Regions from separate parts of the Stenotrophomonas sp. STEN056 genome, predicted to be linked through region 2. Evidence: riboswitches for the same ligand, from Rfam matches in the RefSeq annotation. Region 2 holds a riboswitch; the other holds the start of a gene.
The links. A riboswitch is a leader RNA that binds a small molecule or an ion and turns the genes downstream of it on or off. The one in region 2 is predicted to bind thiamine pyrophosphate.
Positions count from the first base shown of each region.

Region 1: another riboswitch for thiamine pyrophosphate. It lies ahead of ACVOLO_RS14970 (TonB-dependent siderophore receptor); the one in region 2 lies ahead of thiC (phosphomethylpyrimidine synthase ThiC).

Region 1 covers NZ_JBRRDL010000033.1:20,522-28,306, forward strand. Annotated here, with positions in the region: gene ACVOLO_RS14950 (hypothetical protein) at 134-667, shown strand; gene ACVOLO_RS14955 (hypothetical protein) at 664-945, shown strand; gene ACVOLO_RS14960 (GGDEF domain-containing protein) at 2,134-2,688, shown strand; gene pnuC (nicotinamide riboside transporter PnuC) at 2,767-3,357, opposite strand; gene ACVOLO_RS14970 (TonB-dependent siderophore receptor) at 3,354-5,525, opposite strand; TPP riboswitch at 5,596-5,691, opposite strand; gene ACVOLO_RS14975 (phosphotransferase enzyme family protein) at 5,734-6,870, opposite strand; gene ACVOLO_RS14980 (protein NO VEIN domain-containing protein) at 7,037-7,785, opposite strand, start outside.
Region 2 covers NZ_JBRRDL010000012.1:61,053-68,837, reverse strand. Annotated here, with positions in the region: gene ACVOLO_RS08845 (winged helix-turn-helix domain-containing protein) at 1-1,765, opposite strand, end outside; gene ACVOLO_RS08840 (ion channel) at 2,014-2,685, opposite strand; gene ACVOLO_RS08835 (DUF4136 domain-containing protein) at 2,746-3,327, opposite strand; gene thiC (phosphomethylpyrimidine synthase ThiC) at 3,534-5,408, opposite strand; TPP riboswitch at 5,519-5,620, opposite strand; gene ACVOLO_RS08825 (BCCT family transporter) at 5,880-7,460, shown strand; gene ggt (gamma-glutamyltransferase) at 7,746-7,785, opposite strand, start outside.

The DNA.
Region 1 (7,785 bases), on a different contig from region 2:
CGCGCGCTTTGCTTGTGGGCAGTCACTCCCACGCGCATGAACGTTTTGGCCTCTTCATCCCGGCGAGTCGGCACTGCGTGCGGTAACTTCTCCCTACCTGTAAACCATCATCTGCGAGACTCCGGCAATGCTCTTGAACTTTGAGCCCCATCTGGATTCGGCGGTCGACAACAGCAACGGGTTGTGGATCCCGCAGCCACAGATGGTGCCTGCTTCACCACCGGAAGATCCCAGCCACAACGAGTATCGCTATGCGATCTATCGTGGTGACGAGCGGATAGCCGGTATCGGGTGTGTGGGTGCCGACCTGCAGGTGCTCTTGGCTGGCCGCCGTGAGCGCGTGTTCACGCTTGATCTGGGCCGGGATCGGGTTCTGGATTCGGTGCTGGAGCTGAAGCGAAAACTCAATGGCGATGCGTCTGATTTCGAGTTCCTGCGGAGCTTGGCCAAAGGCCTGGTATCTGTTTTTGAAAATCGTTCCCGTGTTGCCTACGACCTGCGTTACATGGCAATTACGCGGGCAACGCTGCTGACCGAGAGCGGCATCGCGGTGCCGCCGGGCGCTGCAGCTTCGGAGGGGACGGGCATTGATCTTCAGGGCGCAGGTCAACTTGTGCTTGCCCAGGTTCACGTCCCTGCAGTTGGGCGCGGCGTGGAAGGCGGATGACCGATGTTGTCTTTGACGACTACGCCGCAGGAAAACGGTCCGCCGGCTTTGCCAGTCAGTCCACTGCCGAGTTTCAGCAACGGAAGCGAAGCCTCGCCCAGGCAGCGAGCTGCGTCCGCGGAAAGACCATCAGCACGGAGCAGGTGCGCGCCAAGCTCTCGCTGATCGATGGGCATGACGTTGGTTATGTTTGTCGCGCGCGGACTTCCAGCATCGTTTCTGTGCAGACCTGCTGCAGGTCCTTGTGCTGGCGCTCGTACTGCTCGCGCCTGTTCTGAGGCTTGGCCCGGGGGCGTTCTCCATGCCGCGCTTGCCATCCTCGGCCCAACGCTCGATCCATGCCGGGGCAGCTTGAACTGACGACTGGCAACGGCCACGAACATCTTGCCCGGGATGATCTCAAGGACCAACGCCGACCAGCGCCGAGCGGTCCAGCACTTGATCGCTTTTTGCATCCTCTCGCTTATCGCTGGCTCTGCCAGGTAAACCAACACCTGGGCAGGTTTTCAGTGGGTCATTACAGCGTTGGAGTTGAAGTGCCCGGGCAGTAACGGCGAACCGAGGAGTCGGCGCTTGGGGCTGGGAACCCGGCTCTGACCCCGGCCTACTTCGCTTGATCGTAAGAGTTGCGGGGCGCCCGATAGTTGAATGCTGCGGGGCCGTTTACGCGGCCGGATTGGGTACGATACGCGCCTCGCAGCACTCTCGCCGTCCGCCTGGCCTCCGCCATATTCCGTTGCTTCAGTACGGTTGGCAGTGCCTGGGCCATTCCGCTTCTGCTCCGCTCCAATCTTCGATTCCTGATGATCGCGACCCTTCTCGTAGGCATGTTGTGTGTCTACCTGCTCAGTTTCACGGTGATGTTCCTGCTCATCAGCCGGCGGTTGCATGGCGAGAAGATGGGCATGGATGCATTTGCGGTGGGCAATCTCACGCTGGGCATGGCGTACGTGCTGCAGTTGCTGGAAGGCCCGGCGGGGTGGAGTTGGATGAGTGTGATCAATCACTCGCTCACGCTTTGTTCGCTGCTGGCGTATTGCGTGGGCGGGGCGCGCTTCTTCGGTCGCGCGACGCCGCTGCTGTGGCCGTTGATCGGCGTGGCCGTGGGTTATGCCGTCGCACAGGTGCTGGTGGAATGGCTGTGGGGCCCGGTGGCGCGCTATGCCATGCTCGCGGCCACCTGCGCGTTGTCCTTCGTGGTCATGGTGCTGGTGCTGTTGTACGGCGCGCGCACGTTCGCACGGGATCTGCGTGGCGAGGTGCTGTTGTTCGCGGTGTTGATCAGCGGCATCAGCGTGCTGAACATCATCAAGCTCACCAAGTTGTTGAGCGGCGGGCTGGCGGCGTTGAGCATGGATGGCCAGTTCCAGATGATCTTCTACGTCTACATGTGCTCACTGGCGACCATTCTTCCGCCGTCCATCGTGTGGCTGGTGCTGCGCCGGCTGACCGATGCGTTGCGCGGCATGGCAGCACGCGATCCGTTGACGCAGTTGCTCAATCGCCGTGGTTTGACCGAGGCGCTGGGCACTCTTTTCCGGAATCCCAACGTAAAGGCGCGTTTGCTGCTGATCGATGTCGACAACTTCAAGCGCATCAACGACAACTACGGCCACCATGTGGGCGATGTGGTGCTCTGTGGTGTTGCCGAGGCGCTGCGCGGCGCGGTGCGCAAGGATGACCTGGTGTGCCGGCTGGGCGGCGAGGAGTTTGCTGCAATCTGCATGCGTGCCGATGACGCAGTGGCGTTGCGTGTGGCCGAGCGCGTGCGCAGCACCATCGAGCAGAAAGTCATGTTGCAGGGGCCGCACGACGAAGCGTTGCGTTGCACGGTGACCGTGGGTATTTCCGGCAATTTTGCAGATGACCAGTCGCTGGATCGGGCCATGCAGGCGGCGGACGCAGCGCTTTATCGCGGCAAGAAGGCAGGGCGCAATCGGGTGGAATGGGCGCTGCCGGCAACGGACAGCCGCACGGCGGGTGGCCAGCCCAAAGCAGGAGTGGAAGCTGCACTTTCCTGAGCAGCTGGCGTGACGCCTTGTCGGTTCAATTGCCGGGGGCTGGAACCGACAAGGCTCACAAAGGTGATGCCTGCACCGTCAGGCGAGCGAGGAAGCCTGACGCTGCCCCCGGCTTTCTTCGCGCTTCCATGCGCGCAGGCCCATCGCCGCCAGCACCAGGAAAACGAGATACAGGCCGGCAGTGGCGTGCAGCGATTTCACCGCGTACATGCCCACATAGACCACATCGACGGCGATCCACAGCCACCATGCGGCGGCGTGGCGCCGGGCCTGCCACCACTGTGCGACCAGGCTGAGTGCGGCGAGCATGGCGTCCAGCCAGGGCAGGGCGGCGTTGGTCCAGCTGTGCATGGCCGCGCCCAGGGTGATGCCAAAGGCGATGCCGATGCCCAGCTCGCGTGTCCACTGGCGGGCGGGCAAGGGCGTGATGATGATGCGGCCTTCGGCCTGTGCCTGTTTGCGCCAGTTGAGCCAGCCGTAGAACAGGAAACCGGCGAAGGCACACTGCAGCAGCGTGTCCGAATACAGCCGGGCTTCGGCGAATACCAACGCGTACAGGCCGACCGAGATCAACCCGACCGGCCAGGCCAGCATCCGCCGCTGCGCCATCAGCCAGACGCCCAAGGCGCTGGCGATGACGGCCGACCATTCCAGAACGGCCGGGTTCATAGCGCGATGGTGACCGACAGGCGCGCCTGGCGCGGGGCACCCGGGAACAGGTAGTAGTCACCGGAGCTGCTGCCGGTGTCGCGCCAGTAGAAACGGTTGAACACATTGTCCACCGACAGGTTCCAGTTCACCGCATGCTCGCGTACCTGGTGCTGGAAGCGCAGGCCCGCATCCACCACGTTGTAGCTCGGTGCACGCACGCGGCCGTCGGCAGTGGCGACGTTGGATGAGGCGTAACGCCAGCCGCCAGTGAGGCCCAGTCCTGCAATGAACGGCAGTTGGTAGTCGGCATGCAGGCTGGCGCGCGTGGTCGGCACGTTGATCAATGGATGACCTTCGTAAGCCGGCGTGCCGGTGTTGCGTGCACGCGCACGCAGCGCGCTGGCGCTGGCGGTCAGCTGCAGGTTCTCGGTGACGCGGCCCTGCGCACTCAGTTCCAGGCCGATGTGATTCTGCTGGCCCTGCTGCACGAAGGAGTAGCCGTAGGCACTGTTGTCCGGCTTGGCGTATTGGAACGGCTGGCTGATGCGGAACAGCGCCGCACTCAGCGTCAGCGCGTCCGACGGTGCGTACTTGCTGCCAACCTCAAGTTGGCGCGAGCGCACGGCGGGCAGGAAGCTGCCTTCATTGGTGGTCCAGAACGGGGCTTCCTGGCCAAGCGAAATGCCCTGTGCGTAGCTGGCGTACAGGTTGATTTCGTCGGTGGCACTCCAGATCAGCGCCGTCTGCGGCAGGAACCGCGACAGCTTGCTGTCGCGCTCGGGATTGCCGCGCTTGTCGAAGGTGCGTTCGTCCAGGCGCACGAAACGGCCACCGGCAAGCCATTGCCAGTCCTCGGCAAGGTGCATGCGGTCGAGCACGAACAGCGACTTTTGTTCGCTGTCCAAACGGCGCACGGACGGACCGGGCAGCAGCGGCGAGGGCATGAACTGCGGCACGTGCGTGTCGTGGATGTTGGCGGTGCCAACGTATTCGTTGACGTTGCGGCGCTTGTCCACGGTGCGGTCGAAGTAGTCTGCGCCAACCGTCAACTGGTGCTCGATGCTGCCGGTGTTGAAGCGGCCACGCAGCTCGGCGCGCAGTTGCTGGTTGCGGCGCGTATCGTCGGGGCTGCGGTAGTCGTAGATGTCGTAGTCGCCGTTGGGCGCGAAGTAGTTGCCCGGCACGCTGCCGTCGGCGCATTCGGCCGCGTAGTAGCAGCCATAGGCGAAGGCGACGTTGTCGTCGATGACCGAACGGCTGTAGCTGGCCGACACGCGCGACTGCCACGCACTGTTGAAATCAAAAGTATGCAGCGCGCTGATGTTGGTGCTGTCGATGCCAACCGGCTGCTGCCAGGCCTGGTAGCCGAGCATGTGCTTGCGGTCCACATTGCGCGGCAGCGCGGTGGCGCCCAGCAACTGGTAGCCGGAGACCGAGCGCTGTGCGCTGGTCTGGTAGTTGGCATCCACTTCCAGCTTGCCGCGCTCGCCGATCAACCAGTCGGTCGCCAGTGAGTAGAAGTTGCGGCGGCCATCGGCGTGATCGACATAGCTGTGGGTGTTGTCCCATGCGGCATTGAAGCGCACGCCGATGCGCGGTGTGATCCAGTGGCCCACATCCATGGCGGCATAACGCGTGCCTTCCGAATCGGTGGCGAAGCTGACGCTGCGCACTTCGGCCGGGCGCTTGCCCACGTAGTTGATGACGCCGCCCGGGGCGATGACGCCGGCGGCCAGGCCGGCCTCGCCCTTGAGGATTTCAACCTGCTGCACGTTCTCCAGCGCAAGGCGCTGCTCGCCAGCGATGGTCAAACCGTTGAAGCGGTAGCCGGTGGCGGTGTCCAGGGCGAAGCCGCGGATGGCGATGTTCTGGTAGTAGCCTTCCGGCGCGTAGCTGTCGCCCAGTGAGGCATCGTTGCGCGCAAGCTCGGACAGCGTGCGCACGTGGCGGCTGTCGAGCAGCTGGCGGTCGAGCACGGTGATCGAAGCCGGTGTGTTCTTCCAATCGCCGGGACCGAAGCTGTTGGACTGGGTGGTGTGCGCGGCTGCTTGCTTGGCCTGCACGCGCACGGCGGCCAGCTCGGTCGGCGAGCGATCGGCAGCTTCGGTTTCCAGGGTGCTGGCATGCAGCGGCAACGCCGCGCTCAGCGCAGCAGTCAACAACGAGATTCGGTAGCAGCGGTTCATTCGGTTCGTCATCAGCCGGTGGGGGAGACGAAGCGAAGGCGCGCACGCGCAACCGACCATGAAGGCGGTGTGCCTGCTGCTCAAAGCTCCCTACGCCGGTGCTAACCGGGTCAGGTTCCAAGGGACTCTCTCAGCCTGCAACAACCAGGCACCCCCGCTTCAGGGGCGTATTGGACCACAAACGGTACGGATTTGCCCGCGCCCGTGTTCAGGCGGCGGCGTGCAGGGCAGCGAGCAGCGCTTGCCCATCGGCAGTGCGGAACCAGCGTGCATGGCCGAGCAGGAACGTGTAATACGCCACGTCCGCGTCCGCGGTAGAGCCGGTTACACCGTGGAAGTACTCCACTTCGGACAGTGCAAAGTCCAGGTGCACCACCGGCAGCAGGTCGGCCAGCAGATGCACCTGGGCGGCGGACAATGGCCGCACCTCGCGGTAACCGGCGATCAATGCAAGTGCGGTATCTGCATGCACGGCGTCCATGCCGCGTTCCAGTTCCAGCCAGGCCACGGCATTGCGTTCGATGGCCGTGGCCAGGTCGAACAACGCGCTGGTCGGCGAGGCCAGGCCAAAGTCGAACACGCTGGCCACGCGCATGGTGTTGCCTTCGCGGCGCCAGAGCAGGTTGGAGACATGCCAATCGTTGTGCGCCCACAGGCGCGGCTCGGATCGCAGGCGCTCGGCCAGGCCCATGTGCCAAGGCAGCACGGTCTGCTGGAGTTCCTGCAGCCACGGGCGTTGTGACAGATAGTCGATCAAGGCCGGGCGCGTGGGGAAATCGCGTTGCAGCAGCGCGATGGGATCATCGGCGCGGATCAGGTCGTCGCGCGCGACCAGAATCTCGGTATCACGTTGTGGCGCGGCATAGCTTTCCGATGCGCAATGCAGCGTGGCCAGCATGCGCCCGGCTTCACGTGCCTGGGCCAGATCGGTGAGCGGTGTCCAGGAGGGCGCATCGCGGTACAGGTCCAGCCCCTCGCCGACGGCATGCAATTCGTAGGTCCAGCCCTCATGCGCGATGGCGGTGGCGCCCGTGCAATCCCGCAGCACCTGGACTACCGGCACACCCGCATCGGCAAGATGCGCGATGAAACGGTGTTCCTCCGCCAGCGTGCCGGCGGTGCGCACATTGTGGTGATGGCGCTTGATGAAAACGCTGCCGTGCGTCGCTTCCACGATGGCCGCCGCCGACATCGGGCGCGGGCTGTGCCAGAGCACGGAATTGGTGCCCTCAAGCGCGCTGAAGCGCCCACGCAGCCAGCCGATCTCGTGCGCGCTGATGGGAGGCCAATCAGCGGGCACCTCGTCGTTGTTGAGGCCTTGGACTCGGTGGGGGGAGGTAGTCATGGGAGAAGACTAGTGCGTGATAGGTGTAGCTGGAGCGACGGTAGGAGCATGGCAGCCCACGAGACTTGATCGGCGAGAGAGCTAGAGTTGCCGCAGGACTCTCCGTAGCTCCGAAGTAGGCGATTTGCTATGCGGGGCAGATTGTTCGATGTCGTGCTAGGAAATTTCACTTGCCTGTCAGGGTGGCACGGTAGCTAATCGGATCAAGTTGGAAATTTTCAGTCACTGCCCCGGGCATGACGAACATCTTGGGCCTTTTGCGGAAAGAAAAAAGGCGATAGAGGTGGAATTGACCAGACATTTCAGTGGAAAAGTTGATCTCATTTGGACTTATGAAGAAAGGAGTTTCGGCACCATAAGCCGTAGTCTTAACCTCAATGAAGCGCTCGCGGCCATCCGTATCGAAAGAGCGAATGTCATAGCCCAATCCGTCACCTTGAGTATTGGAAGCATGCTCGATTTGATCGGCATACTGCTTTGCGCCTTCGGCATAAAGGCGCCGGGCTTCGTACTCCATGACGAGCAATTCTCCAGCAAGTCCTAGTGAACGATTGCGCGATTCGCGCTCAAGGTAGTCTCGCTTGATCGGCTTGCTCTGGATCCACGCCGCCTGTTGCTCGCCGATATGGTGGGTTGGGCGCGGCACTTGTGTAACGAAGTCAGAAAAATCTAGCGGAACGTACAATTCGACCGGCGTCTCAACGCTTCTGATTGCTGCTTCGTCCAAGAGGGAGTCCGAAGCGAGCATGTCGGCGACAATATCGATCAATCGGTGTTGGACATTTGGCAACGGCCTGTAGCCAGCCACAGCTTGAACTCCGAGGGTATTCAATACTGCGCTAATGTTGCGAAATTTGTACTCGATGGATTTGGTGTTGCGGGCAGGGATCCTCTGCTGAAGTTGCCTAACTAACT
Region 2 (7,785 bases):
AGGTGCCCGGCCTGTCGCCGTAGATCGCCTGCAAGGGTTCGCGCACCGGCACCTCCAGCCGCTTCCAGCGCCCGTCTTCCGGCACCACTTCATAGATGCCGGGCAAACCGTCAGCATCCCGCCCGCTCACCAGCACGCTGCGCCCGTCCTGCGCCCAATCCATCGGCTGCCGGGCCTCCGGACGCAACCCATCCATCACCCGCAATGAATCCGGCTCGGCCAAGCGGCCCCACCACAGCGCAAAGGTGCCCGAGCGGTCCGAGGTAAAGACAAGCTGTGTCCCGTCCGGCGACACCATCGGCTGCGAATCCCGCCCGGAGGACGCGAACAAGCGCATGCGTGCACCGCCCTGCTCGGTCAGGGGAAGGCGAAACAGCCCGTACAGCGGCCGGTCGCGCATGAAGGCCAGATTGCCGCCACGACGGGACACCGCCGGGTTGCCGGCATCATCAATGCCCATGTCACGCAGCGTTCGCGTGGCTACATCCAGCCGATACAGGCGCGACTCACTGTCCACACGCCGGCCGAACACGATTTCATCGGTGTGCAGCCAACTCCAACCGCGGATCTCGGCTGCATCGTTGGTCAGGCGCTCGGCGTTGCCACCGTCGGCATTCATCACCCACAGGTCGCCCACCTGCGGGTTGCGCACGAAGCCAATCCTGCTGCCATCCGGCGAGTACTGTGGCGCGTAGTCGAAATCATCGCTGCCCATTTCATAGGACAGAGATGACCAACGCCCCGACGCCAGTTCAAGCGTGCGGATACCGCGGCTGGCATAGGCGCCCGTCATCGAACCGAACAGCAGGCTGCGACCATCGGGTGCCCAGCTGAAACTGAGCATGTCGGTGCCATCACAACGGGTGGCGCGACGTGCATCGCCGCCGGTCGCGGACACCAGCAACACTTCGCAGGCCGCGTGCGGACCGAAGCGGGCAAACGCAATCTGGCGCCCATCCGGTGACCAGACCGGGAAACGATCGGAGGCATCAGCCGGGGGAACGACCAGTGCCACCGGCGGCGTGCTGCCGGTGCTCTGCACCCACAGGGTCGAGCGCCCCTCCGCTTCCCTGGCAAATACCACCAGCGCACCGTCGGGTGACAGCGCGGGGTTGGTCTCGAACGACGCGCTGGACGTGATCAATCGGTAGGGACGCTCGGGGCTGCCGACCACGCGGGTGCCGCTGGTCTCCGCCGCATCGGCCGGTGCGCGCTCCCATAGCAGCCATGCCATCACCACCGTGCTCGCCAGCAACAGCAGGCCCACAGCCAGCAGCACATGACGGCGCAACTTGCGCTGTGCCGCGCGGGTCGCGCGCGCCGGATCGGCCGATGCCGCCGTATTCTCTGGCGCTGATGCGGCATCAGCCCCAGGTGCTTCGGCAGCAGCGCTCGCCGAGTCGGCATCGTCCCAGGCCACCGGCGCCAGCAATCGATAGCCTGTCCGGGCAATGGTCTCGATGTAGGCAGTGCCGTTGTCGCTGCCATCGGCAGCAGCAAACGCCTTGCGCAGCTGGGTAATGGCCTGGGTCAGTACATCGTTGGTCGGCATGGTGTCCGGCCACACATCCGCAAACAGTTCATCGCGCGTCACCACCTGGCCCGCACGACGCGCCAGCGCCACCAGCACGCCCACACTTTTCGGGGTAAGCCGCTGCACGTTGCGCGTGCCAGGACCGTGCACCTCACGCGAGGAAAGCAGTACCGCACATGCGCCGATGGTAAGCCGGTCAGCGTCCGGCTTCGGATTGTCGACTGTCTGCATTACGATCTAAAAAGAATGCAGGCAGGACACAACTCCGGTGTCATGCATGCCAAAAGACAAAGCGCCCAGTCGCCAGAATCAGCAAAATCCATCGGCGCAAAGAGCAAATATTCCATCTGGAACGGATATTACTCTATGAGAGTTGCCGGTGTGCTTACACCGGAAGACATCAGGCTCTCTCTCGCCGACGGAATACACATAATCGATACATGATTCGCGCCTTCGGGCGCGATTTTTTTATCTGGCGTTCAGTTTTTCGACGCTTTGTGGATGGTCAAACCCACCAGTCGCGACACCACCAGCGCCACGTACATAACCCCTGAAAACTGCTCCAGCATGACCAATGCGCGTGCTTGTGGGTGCACTGGCACGACGTCACTGAGACCGACGCCCGAGAGCAAACTGAAGCTCAGATAAAGCAACTCCATCCAGCTTCTGAAATCGCCTTCGCTGGTTGCCACGAAGCTGCCGGGATACCACTGCTGGCAAACTGAATATGCAAACGCAAAGGCCCATGCCAACAAGGTAAAGGACGCGCCCGCTGCAAACAGTTCGTCACGCGTGACCTTGTGATCCTGCAGCATGTAGGCAATCAGACTGCAGGCTGTATAGAAATACAGCAGGCACTCGAATATCTGCGCAGCCGTTGTCAATGACGGCTTGTCGAACAATGCACCGGCAACGGAGAAGATCACCGCAGGCACCGCCAGCAGCAGTGCGAGCCAGATCGTCAGCGGGCTGCGCCGCACCACCCACACCGCCAAGCCCAGCACGGCCATGCCGAACGCGCCAAACAGCGCGCGCCCGGCCGGCATGTGTTCCATGGCCGGGTACAACAACACGCCCAGCAATTGCACCGCCAACAACCAGGCCGAAGGGTGCCGTCGCGCCTGCGCGATCCACCTCAAGCGTGATGCCATGCCGATGTTTCCTCGTGCCCCTGCGGTGCGTACGGAATTGGCAGAATGCGCTGCCGCTGCTTAGCGCGGCGAACCCGCCGCACGGTACGGGTATTGATCAAATATCGCCGCCACCGCCGCATCGATCTGCGCATTGCGCTTTTCCTGCGTGGCACGACCCACCGTCCCTACTGCCACGCCTTCCCACACCAGGCGCTTCTGTCGCACATCCACCACATCGACGTTGAGCGTGCCTTCGGTGTACTGATGCACATCGGTACGATCACGCCAATACGGCACGGCCATATAACTGCGCGCGCGGTAGCTGTAGTAATAGTCGTAGTCCACTTCCGGCATCGTGGTGACGCGCGTCTTGTCCTGCAGGTAGGCGTTGAGGTTGATCCACAGGTCGGGATTGGCCTCGTCATGGACATAACCACGCGCCAGCATCTGCGTGCGCACCGCATCGCGGATGCGATTGCTGGTGATGGTGGTATAGCCGCTCTGCTCCAGCGCCAGCGGCGTGTAGAACGCAAAACTGCGATAACGCGAAAACTCACCATTGGGATCAACCTGGCTGCTCACCCGCGGCGTACTGGCACAGGCGCCCAGCAGCAGCAATGCACCCAGGATCACAAGACGGAACATGGTATGAAGCTTCATGGCAATACCCCCGGTCTGGACTGGCAAAACGCTACCACGCCGGTGCAGGGACCGGCGTGTATAGGCCCGCGGTTATGTGAGCGGCCCGCGCCAGGGAAGCCGCAGGCCGCCGGAATCAGGCATCGGCCAGCGGCCGTAATGTGCTTCCCGTTGCGCAGGCTGCTCCTGCGGAAGCGCGCAGGGCAGCCCCACGGGATGCCCGGGCCTTACCCGGCCCGGTAGACCTCCGCGCCCTGCTCCCGGAACTGGGCTGACTTCTCCGCCATGCCTGCGGCCAGTGCGCCGGCTTCATCCACGCCCTGCTCCGCTGCGTAGTCACGCACGTCCTGGGTGATCTTCATCGAGCAGAAGTGCGGCCCGCACATCGAACAGAAGTGCGCCAGCTTGTGCGCGTCCTTGGGCAGGGTTTCGTCGTGGAATTCCTTGGCTTTCTCCGGATCCAGCCCGAGATGAAACTGGTCTTCCCAGCGGAACTCGAAGCGTGCCTTGCTCAAGGCGTTGTCACGCACCTGCGCGCCGGGGTGGCCCTTGGCCAGGTCCGCCGCATGCGCGGCGATCTTGTAGGCCATGATGCCGTCGCGCACATCCTGGCGGTTGGGCAGGCCCAGGTGTTCCTTTGGCGTCACGTAACAGAGCATCGCCGTGCCGTACCAGCCGATCATCGCCGCGCCGATGGCGCTGGTAATGTGGTCGTAGCCCGGTGCGATGTCGGTGGTCAGCGGCCCCAGCGTGTAGAACGGGGCTTCGCCGCATTCTTCCAGCTGCTTTTCCATGTTCTGCTTGATCAGGTGCATCGGCACATGGCCGGGCCCTTCAATGATGGTCTGCACATCATGCTTCCACGCGACCTTGGTCAGCTCACCCAGTGCTTCCAGTTCGCCGAACTGCGCCGCGTCATTGGCATCGGCAATGCACCCCGGACGCAGACCATCGCCGAGACTGAAGGACACGTCGTAGGCCTTCATGATGTCGCAGATGTCTTCAAAGTGTGTGTAGAGGAAGTTCTCCTTGTGGTGCGCCAGGCACCACTTGGCCATGATCGAACCACCACGCGAGACAATGCCGGTCACGCGCTTGGCGGTGAGCGGCACGTGCCGCAGCAACACGCCGGCGTGGATGGTGAAGTAGTCCACGCCCTGCTCGGCCTGCTCAATCAGCGTGTCGCGGAATATCTCCCAGGTCAGTTCCTCGGCGCGGCCATCCACCTTTTCCAGTGCCTGGTAGATCGGCACCGTGCCAATCGGCACCGGCGAGTTGCGGATGATCCACTCGCGGGTTTCATGGATGTGCTTGCCGGTGGACAGGTCCATCACCGTGTCACCGCCCCAGCGGATCGACCACACCAGCTTCTCCACTTCCTCGGCAATGCCCGAGGACACCGCGCTGTTGCCGATGTTGGCGTTGATCTTGGTCAGGAAGTTGCGGCCGATGATCATCGGCTCGCTTTCCGGGTGGTTGATATTGTTGGGCAGCACCGCGCGGCCGCGTGCGATTTCATCGCGCACGAATTCCGGCGTGATGATCTTCTGGATGTTGGCGCCGAAGCTCTGCCCCGGATGCTGCGCCAGCAGGCCGGCATCGCGCACCGCTTCGAGGCGCTGGTTCTCGCGGATGGCGACAAACTCCATTTCCGGAGTGACGATGCCGCGCCGCGCGTAATGCATCTGCGTGACATTGGCGCCGCCAATGGCCCGCCGCGGCAGCATCCGCCCCGGGAAGCGCACCGCATCAAGCCGGGCATTGTCCTCACGCGAGCGGCCAAACGCCGAACTCAAGCCCGTCAGTTGCTCAGTGTCGCCACGTTCTTCAATCCAGCGCGCGCGCAACGGTGCCAGGCCGGCGGCCAGGTCGATGCTGGCGTTCGGGTCGGTGTACGGGCCGGAGGTGTCGTATACGGTGATCGGCGGATTTTCTTCGCCACCAAACAGGGTGGGCGTGCGCGTCTGCACGATCTCGCGCATCGGCACCTGCAGGTCCTCGCGCGAACCCGTTACGAAAATCTTGTGCGAGCCGGGAATCGGCCGCGTCACGGATTCGGATAGTTGCTGGGCCTGCTGCTGCAGGCTGGGCTGTGCGTTCATCGGCATTCGTCCTGGTCAATCCACACGGGGTGCAAGGGCCATGCGCGTAGCGGCATGGCGGAACGAAGCGAAGGCGCACGCTGCGCAGCGTTGGCCCGGTATGGGCACTACTGGCAGCACACAAAGCTTCCCTACGCCGGTATGAGCCGGATCAGGTTCTAAGGGTATGTCTCAACCACGGCCCTCAAGCCGCGGTACCCCCGCTTCGGGCGGCATTAAACCACAAAGCGACGACAGCGGCATGGCGCCGTGCGTCGGCCTTGCTAACGGAACCGTGACATTCCGTTCAGTAATATCCCTGCCCAGCGTGGTGCTGGTACGGGGGTTGACCAGCCAACAGCGCGCGTCCCGTCCCTTTCCTGCCCGGCCACATGCACGCCGGCCGTCCTGCAACCCGTCCTCTGTAGATTGCGGTTCTGCGCTTCCAGGCTCGCTCCCTTCATTCAACCTTTTGACCGGAGAAGCTCCTCCATGGTGTTTCGTGTTTCCATTGCGCTGGTCGCACTGCTGGTATTGATTGCCGGCATCGCGCCTGGTCCCTTCAACGATGTGGTGCAGACCGCGCTGGCCGAGGTGGTGCGCGGCGCCGGTTGGCTGTATCTGCTGATCGTGTTCCTGACCTTGACCTTCCTGCTGTATCTGGCGTTCGGCCGCTTTGGCAACCTGCGTATCGGCGGTGAAGATGCCGAGCCGGATTTCTCCCGCGCCAGCTGGCTGTCGATGCTGTTTGCCGCCGGCATGGGCATCGGCCTGGTGTTCTGGGGCGCGGCCGAGCCGATATCGCACCTGGTCACCCCGCCGGAAGGCCTGCAGCCGCAGAGCATGGACGCCGCGCGTGCATCCATGCGCTATGCGTTCTTCCATTGGGGCCTGCACCCGTGGGCGATCTATGCGCTGATTGGTCTGGCAATGGCCTGGTTCCAGTACAACCGCAATGGCCGCGGCTTGATCAGTGACATGCTGCAGCCGGTCATCGGCCACCATCATCGCGGTGCGTTCGGCAAGGTGGTGAACATCGCCGCAGTCGTTGCCACGGCCATCGGCGTTGCAACGACGCTGGGCTTTGGCACCATCCAGATCGCGGCCGGCCTGCAGCGCGTGTTCGGCATCACCGCCGGCGTGCCGCTGCAGATGACCGTCATCGCGGTGGCGTTCGTGCTCTACATGATCTCCACCAGCAGCGGCGTGGAGCGCGGCATCAAGTGGCTGTCCAACTTCAACCTTGCACTGGCGGCATTGCTGCTGGCGGCAATCCTGGTGCTGGGGCCAACCGGCTTCATCTTTGACACCTTCACCACCACGCTGGGTTCCTACCTCAACCAGCTGGTGACGATGAGCCTGCGCATGTCGCCGTTCAGCGGCAGCACCTGGGTCGCGGACTGGACCATTTTCTACTGGGCGTGGTGGATTGCCTGGGCGCCGTTCGTGGGCTCTTTCATTGCCCGGGTATCACGCGGCCGCAGCGTGCGTGAGTTCGTGGTGGGCGTGGTGCTGGCGCCCACCCTGCTCGGCTTCCTGTGGTTCTCGGTATTCGGCGGCACCGCGCTGTGGTCGCAGCTGTTCGGCCATGTCGATCTGGTGCAGGCCCTGGGCAACGGCTACGAGACGGTGTTGTTCACCATGTTCGACAGCCTGCCGGCACCCTTGTTGCTGTCGATCCTGGCGCTGGTGCTGCTGGCCATTTTCTTCGTGACCTCGGCCGACTCCGCGGTGCTGGTGCTCGCCAGCATGTCCACCGATGAAGCCGGCGATCCGCCGCTGTCACGCAAGCTGGTATGGGGCGTGGCCGTGGCGCTCATCGCCGCGGTGCTGCTGTTGGCCGGCGGGCTGGAGGCGCTGCAGGGCATGATCACCATCGCGGCATTGCCCTTCGCCCTGTTGATGCTGCTGGTGATGGTGTCGCTGTACCGGGTGCTGGATGCGGAATACAACCGCCAGCGCCGCCTTGCGCAGCGCACGCGCCACATCATCGAGGCATGGATCGAACGCGAGCAGGCCGCGCAGGAGGAAGCGCGGCTGGAAGCTGAGCGGGTGGGTCGCGTTGATCAGTAGCGTAGGCGCTGTTGGGATTTAAACCGGGAGAAGTAAGGGCTACCCCTCCCCGGCCCTCCCCTTGCCTGCGGCAAAGGGAGGGGGAAAATCGTGCATCTGCTGCATCTGCTGCATCTGTTGCTTCAGCTGCTTCACTTGCGCGCGCCGGTTACTGCGCCGTCTCCGTGCACGTCTGCTTCTGCCCCTCCCTTGCGCAACGCGCAGGGGAGATTTGGGGAGGGATGCTTTTGCTCTCGTAATCCCGTCAGGCTGTTGGGATTTGATCCCAGCCTACGCAGCTACCACTTAGTACCCCGCCGCCTGCCCATCCTTGCGGCTTTCCGAG